DNA from 3 places in the Fundidesulfovibrio terrae genome. Region 2 is predicted to be linked to each of the others. Evidence: riboswitches for the same ligand, from Rfam matches in the RefSeq annotation. Region 2 holds a riboswitch; each other region holds the start of a gene.
The links. A riboswitch is a leader RNA that binds a small molecule or an ion and turns the genes downstream of it on or off. The one in region 2 is predicted to bind cobalamin.
Positions count from the first base shown of each region.

Region 1 (2,258 bases), on a different contig from region 2:
CGGATTTCACGCCGGAAGCGGGATTGTCGTGGATTCCGATCCCGCGATGGAGTATGAGGAGACGTTGGCAAAGGCTGCGAAATTCCTTGCGCTCACCGGGAGGGCAGACGCATGAAAGCCTGGATAGACGGCCGCATCGCCGGGGACGCGGCCCCCCTGCGCGTAAGCGGCCCGGCCTTCCGTTGCGGCATGGGGGTTTTCGAGACCATCCTGCATCACGGCCATCGCCTGCCGCGCTTCGAGCGGCACCTGGAGCGCATGCGGGCCAGCCTCGAATACCTGGGCATCGGCTTCGAGCTGCCCGGCGAAGAGGACTTGAGGCGCGCCGTGCTGGACGTGGCCCTGGCCAATGGCCTCTCCGGCGAGACCGCCCGGGTGAACCTGTTCTGCTACCAGGACTCCCCGGCCAGCCCGGCCAGCCTGTGCATCACGGCCATCCCGCACGTCCTGGACCCGGACGCCGCGCGCTCCCTGGTCGTATATCCGCATGCCCACGTCTCCCACCTGTGCGCCCACAAGACCATGGCCAACATGCACCAGCGCCTGGCCTGGGAATACGCCCGGAAGGCCGGCGTGGACGACGCCGTGCTGGCCGACGCCGGCGGGAGCGTGCTGGAGGCGGCCTGCGCGGCCCTGGTCTTCTCCGACGGGCATGGGTTCTTCGTGAGCGATTCGCCCTACAAGCTGCCGAGCTTGGCCCTGGAGGCCGCCTCGCGCAGCCTTTCCGTGGAGCCGGTGTACATCGGGCTCGACCAGTTGCCCGGCTTCAAGCACGCCTACTGGCTCAACAGCCTGGGCGGTATACAACCTGTAATACGGATCGACGCGGTGCGCTACGAGCCGGACTGGGACACCTGCCGCCCGCTCCTGCGCGACCTTCTGGGCCTGGACGATTGACACCGGGCGAAAGCCCGAGATAACGCAAGCTGGTCAGGTGCCCCGCAAGGGGAGAATAGGGAATCCCGTGAGAACCGGGAGCGGTCCCGCCGCCGTAAGTTCCAGACAAGTCCGCGTCCTTTGGAGCGCCACTGGGAGATGCTTCCCGGGAAGGCCGAGGCGGACGGAACGAGCCGGAAGACCTGCCTGGCCCCAGTTTGTTGCAGATTGCTGCAATTTGCTGCTTCCAGCACGGCAACGGGCTATTGCCGCGCGTGGATACCCGAAGAGGCGAATACGGGCCGCTTCTTCCCGCATGGGGAGGAGCGGCCTTTTTTGCCTCTTCGCAACAGCCATGCCCCCGGAGTGTTTCCCATGCGCAGTTCCCTCACCAGGCCCGGCCTGCGAAAAATCGCGTCGCTCATTCTTCTGCTCGGGCTGCTGGCCCTGTCCCAGGCGGCCTGGGCCGCTCACGGCGAGGCCCGGCCCGAGAAGCGCGGCGTGCTGCTGGTGGCCTTCGGCACAAGCGTGGCCGGAGCCGACGCGGCCTACGTGAACATCGAAAAGAAGCTGAAAGAGGAGATCCCGGGCGTGGAGGTCCGCTGGGCGTATTCCTCCAAGATCGTCCGGCACAAGCTGGCCGGGGGCGAGAAGCCCGTGAAGCTCGATTCCCCGGCCGAGGCCCTGGCCAAAATGATGGACGAGGACTTCACCCACGTGGCCGTGCAGTCCCTGCAGACCATCCCCGGCCAGGAGTTCCACGCCCTGTCCGAGACCGCGCGGTCATTCTCCGGCATGCCCAAGGGCATGAAGAAAGTGGCGGTGGGCCTGCCGCTGCTGGCCACCACCCAGGACCTCACGCGCGTGGCCGACGCCTTGGCCCAGTCCGCTCCCAAGGAGCGCAAGGTGGGCGAGGCCGTGGTCTTCGTGGGCCACGGGACGAAGCATCCGGCCAACGTCTATTATCCCGGCCTGCAGTACTACCTCTGGAAGAAGGACCGGCTGGCCTTCGTGGGAACCGTGGAAGGCTCCCCCACCCGGGAGGACGTGCTGGCTGAACTCGCCGAAAGCAATGTGAAGAAGGCCTACCTCGTGCCGCTGCTGGCAGTGGCGGGCGACCACGCCCATAACGACATCGCCGGCGATGAGCCGGGCTCCTGGAAAACCGTCCTCACCAAGGCGGGGATCGCCTGCGTGCCGGTGCTCAAGGGCACGGCCGAGTCCGACGCCGTGGCCGCCATCTGGGTGGACCACGTCAAGGCGGCCCTGGCGCAGCTCGGGACGGACAAATGACCGGCGGGCGCGCGGCGGCAAGGGACACGCTCCGGTGAACAGAACCGTCCTCGTCATGCTCCTGGCCCTGGCGGCCCTGATCCTGGCCG
Region 1 is NZ_JAKZFS010000004.1:155,491-157,748, forward strand. It holds gene ML540_RS13545 (chorismate-binding protein) at 1-115, shown strand, start outside; gene ML540_RS13550 (aminotransferase class IV) at 112-897, shown strand; cobalamin riboswitch at 916-1,101, shown strand; gene ML540_RS13555 (sirohydrochlorin cobaltochelatase) at 1,252-2,169, shown strand; gene ML540_RS13560 (FecCD family ABC transporter permease) at 2,204-2,258, shown strand, end outside.
Region 1: it holds a riboswitch for cobalamin, as region 2 does, so the genes downstream of both, ML540_RS13555 (sirohydrochlorin cobaltochelatase) here and ML540_RS07780 (radical SAM protein) in region 2, are expected to answer to the same signal.

Region 2 (2,258 bases):
GAACAGGCGCGACTCCATGAGCACGCGCTCAACCATGTCCTGCACGTTCTCCTGAAGCGCGACGGGCTCGTCGCCCAGCTTCTCCTCCACCTTGCGGGCCATGCGCTTGGCCAGCAGGGGGTCCTGGATGCCGCTGGCCCTAAGGGCCTTCAGTATGGCTTGGGCGATCCGTTCCAGGGACCAGGTTTCCAGGCAGCCGTCGCGTTTCTGTATCTGCAGGGGCATAGGGGCTCTCCTCCCTCCGCGCGGGTTGGACGTAGGGTTGTTCTCTCAGAGTGAAACCGCTGGGCAGGTACTCCCGCGCGGTCTGGACGTCCTCCGGGCCGAGCCCGGGAACGAGGGTGATCCTAAACAGGAACGACTGGGGCGAGGCCCAGGCCAGGGCGAAGATCGATCCAAGCCGCTCTCGCGCCTGGGCGGGCGTCGCCGCGCCACCGGTGAGGACGGGATACTTCTCCCACGGACCCTTCACGTCCACGGCGAAGAGCGTGCCCGGGCTGCGCTCCCGGACGGCCGCCACCACCTCCGGCAGCATGCCGTTGGTGTCCACCTTGACCGGCAGGCCGAGCCCGTGCAGCGCGTCCACAAGCGCGGGCAGGCCGGGGTCCAGGGTGGGTTCGCCGCCGCAGACCACCACCCCGTCCAGCCAGCGCTTGCGCGCGGCAAGCGCGCGCAGCACCGCGTCGGTGTCCAGGCGCGGGTGCAGGCTCGGAGTGAAGGCCAGGGTGGCGTTGTGGCAGGTGGGGCAGCGCAGGTTGCATCCGCCCAGGTAGACCACGGAGACGCTACGCCCGGGCCAGTCGCACAGCGACAGGGGCGTGACGGCTCTGATTCGGGCCTTTTCGGCCGGGATGTCCTGCTGAGTTTCGTTGTCCATGCGTTTCCGGAGTTTCCGGGGTTTCTAACAGAGGCAAGGGCCGCGAAGAAGCAAAAAAAGCTTCGACATATTGGGCGCTTGTCAATTAAAGCTCGCAACACCTCGAAAGGCTTGCATTTTCAAAAACGAAAAAAAGAGACGCTACGCCACGATGACGGGTGATGATAGCCCGGCCGCCTGCGCGGCAGGGCTCGTCGCGGGAACCATGGTCCGTTCGCGGGACCTGGCCGATTCTCCCCAGGAACGTCTTCTGACTTCCGGCCGGGTGGTGCGCGGAGCCTTCCCGGGTGCCTTACCCAGTGGCTTTCCGCCCGTTTTATCGCCGGTTACAGCAGCGCGCCTGCGACGGATTTGCACCGTCTTCCGTTTTCCGGGGCGTTGCTGACAAATTAGGCCGTCCCGATGGACATGTCAATTTCACATGGGGCCAGCGGCAGCAAAGGCGTCACAACCAACTTATTTCTCGAAGAAAATTGTTCCGTTTTTATTCCAGACCTGGGCCCAGCGCCCCTGGAGCAGGATTTCGACGCGGTACTTGCCACCGATCGTGAGACCAGGGTTGAGCATAATGGGGTACTGCGCGGATATAGGCGTCCAGGCTTCTCCTGCGCCGTGCAGGGCAAGGAGTTCCTCGCGCCTACCGTCTGGACCCAACTGGTAAAAACCCACGGACGACCCGTCGCCCACGCGCGGATAGACGATCATCTGCTGCACTCCGGGGTCGAGCTCGGCCAGGAAGACACCCTGCTCCTTTTCCAGCGACACCTCCAGCCTGCTCCATCCCGGCATGTCCGCATCTGCGTTGCTGGCGAGATCGCTTCCGGCGACCATGCGCTGCTCCAACCGGCTTTTCGGGATGAACCGCTCGGCCAGGAAATTTCGCAGGGAGTTCGCCCGGAGGCGTCCAGCCATGTCGCGAGCGAGCGCCTCGTCCCCGCCGGGCGCGCCGAAGGCCGCGTCCAGCCCCTCGAAGCGCAGGGTTTCGTAGTTGCCTCCTGGGAAAAGCGGCGTCAGGGGGGCGCAGACCATCTTCAGGCGTACCGTGAGGGTCTTGAACGAGCCGGACCTGTGGTGAGCTACGGAGAAGTTGCTCCTTGGGTCCGGCCCTATAGACAGGGGATACTCCGAGGGCGGCTCATCGTCGAAAACGGTTTCCGCCAGGATGTGGTTTCCCTTGCCGGTGTTACGGAAATAGAAATTGAGGACAACCTCGGGCACAGCCTGCCCGGTCCCGTTGACGAACACATACTCCACTTCGGCCTGGGTGTTGTTTCGCGTCGCCATCACGAACGGTCCCCGCGCGTCCTGGGAAAAAACGGCGTCCCGTAGTCTCCCAACCCTGGAATAGAACCCCTTGAGGTCCATTGGGACCGAGAGAATC
Region 2 is NZ_JAKZFS010000002.1:131,676-133,933, reverse strand. It holds gene ML540_RS07785 (ribonucleoside triphosphate reductase) at 1-225, opposite strand, end outside; gene ML540_RS07780 (radical SAM protein) at 140-877, opposite strand; cobalamin riboswitch at 1,101-1,295, opposite strand; gene ML540_RS07775 (glycosyltransferase family 39 protein) at 1,334-2,258, opposite strand, start outside.

Region 3 (2,258 bases), on a different contig from region 2:
TGCGGGCGTGTGGGCCAATATCGGCGGCAAGGACGTGGTCATGGCCTCCAAGGTGAAGAAGGACGAGGGCGTGGAACTCAAGGTGCGTCGCTCCAAGGACGGCATGCCCTGGTGGAGCCTGAGTGCCGAGGAACTGGCAAAGGAACGCAAGGCGGCGGATTGATATGACGTCCCCCAGGTTGATACCCGCCCTGCTGGCTCTGGCGCTCCTCGCGGCTTGCGCCCCCAGGACCGCGCCCGTGGCGCAGATGCCCATGGCCCAGGCCCCGCAGTGGAAACCCGGCGACTACTGGGTGTTCAACACCAAGACCCGTAGCCCCTTCACCATGGCCGAGCGCATGGAAGTTGCACAGGTTGGCGACGAGATCGTCCTGACAGGCAACGGCGACCCCACCCGCAAGGTGCGCTTGGACAAGGACTTCTGCGTCAAGGAAAGCCAGGGAACCCTGCTCAGGTATTCTGTCGCGTCCGGACAGGACGCGTATATATTCTTTCCGTTGGCCGTGGGCGAATCGCGGACATTCCAGCAAAGCACCGCCCTGGCCAAAGGCACGCAGAACTACGTCAACACGGTCATGGTGGAAGCCGCCGAGGAGATCACCGTTTCCGCCGGTACCTTCAAGACGTTCCGGATACGGGTGAGCAAGAGGAACGAAACCGGCTGGAGCGGGACCTACATGATGTGGTACGCCCCGGATGTGGGGTATTTCGTGCGGGTGGTTGATACCCAGAATAATATCGCGGAGCTGGTGAAGTACGGGAAGAAGTAGCAGAGGAAGAGTAAGATGCCTCCGGCGGCCAAAGGGATCAGTCCCTTTGGAATCCTTTATCGCTTCGCGGGCCAGACCGGCATGCCGGTCTGGCCCGCGAAGCATTTTGGAGGTCCAGGGGGATCATCCCCCTGGCGGATCCGGGCGGAGCCCAGCTCCCGTCCCTGTTTGACCTTTCATTCGGCGACGGGTATGTATCTCCCCGAATGCGTTCGATATAATGGAACACGGTGCGAATCCGTGGCGGACCCGCCGCTGTATCCGGGGACGCGGGAGGGCATGGCGAAACGCCGGTCACTGGGGCTTTCCCCGGGAAGGCTGGCCCCTCCGCGAGTGATCCGGGAGCCAGAAGACCTGTCGAAACGCATCATCAACGGAATCCGAAGGCAAAGGGTTCCGGCAGGATAGTCCTGCCGGAACCCTTTTTTTGTTTGTACGGTGAAACAAAGGAGGAACCATGAAAAAGAACGGCAAGAAAGACGTGATCGCCTTCAGGAAATCCTGCAAGGCCGACGGCACCGGACTGTCCCACTACATCCTGATGGATCCCAAGAAATAACGATGTCCCAGCCGTCTTCCAAAGCGGCCCCCGGCGGGGGCCGCTTCTTCAACACAGGCATGAGTCCCTCCCTGCAGCCCGTGGACATCGGCCACCGCGACTACATGGCTGTGGTCGATCCGGACACGGCCTTCTGGGCGCTGGTGCGCAAGGAGAAGCTCGGTCAGACCCTGACCGGGCGCGCGTTCATGGCCGCCTACGAGCAGAAGGCCCAGGAATTCGCGCAGGAAATGCATCGCCTGCGCTTCGGCCTCAAACCCTCGGCGGTCTATTTCAACCCCACTGAGCGTTGCAACCTCAACTGCGCCTACTGCTACATCCCGTCGGAGCTGCGCTCGCACGGCGAGCACATGTCCAAGCCCAGGCTGCTGGAGGCCCTGGACAGGCTCAAAGCCCACTTCCGGGCCACGCTCCCGGAGGGAACACGCCCCCAGATCATCTTTCACGGCGCTGAGCCCATGCTCAACCGGGAGGCCATGTTCGCCGGGATAGAACGCTACCGAGGCGATTTCCGGTTCGGCGTCCAGACCAACGCCACGCTCCTGGACGACGAGGCCATTTCGTTTCTCATGGACAACGGCGTGGGCGTCGGCATCTCGCTTGACGGCCACAGTGCGGTCGTGGCCGACCGCGCCCGGGTCACGTGGGGCGGGGACGGCGTGTCGCGGCAAGTGAACGCTGTCATGGAAAAGCTGCGCGGCTACTCCGCGTTCAACGTCATCTGCACCGTGACCAGCCTGAACATCCGTTCGCTGCCGAAGATCGTGGAGTATTTCCACTCCCGCGAGGTTTCCACCTGCTTGCTGAACATGGTGCGCTGCACCCTGCCCGGGGCGCGGGAAATCAAGCCCGACGAGGACGAGGCCGCCAAGTGGTTCGTCAAGGCGTTGGAACGCTCCCACGAGTTGTACGCCAAGACCGGGCGCAAG
Region 3 is NZ_JAKZFS010000005.1:145,579-147,836, forward strand. It holds gene ML540_RS15380 (MamS/MamX family magnetosome protein) at 1-163, shown strand, start outside; gene ML540_RS15385 (DUF3108 domain-containing protein) at 165-770, shown strand; cobalamin riboswitch at 948-1,146, shown strand; gene cbpA (modified peptide precursor CbpA) at 1,228-1,329, shown strand; gene cbpB (peptide-modifying radical SAM enzyme CbpB) at 1,332-2,258, shown strand, end outside.
Region 3: it holds a riboswitch for cobalamin, as region 2 does, so the genes downstream of both, cbpA (modified peptide precursor CbpA) here and ML540_RS07780 (radical SAM protein) in region 2, are expected to answer to the same signal.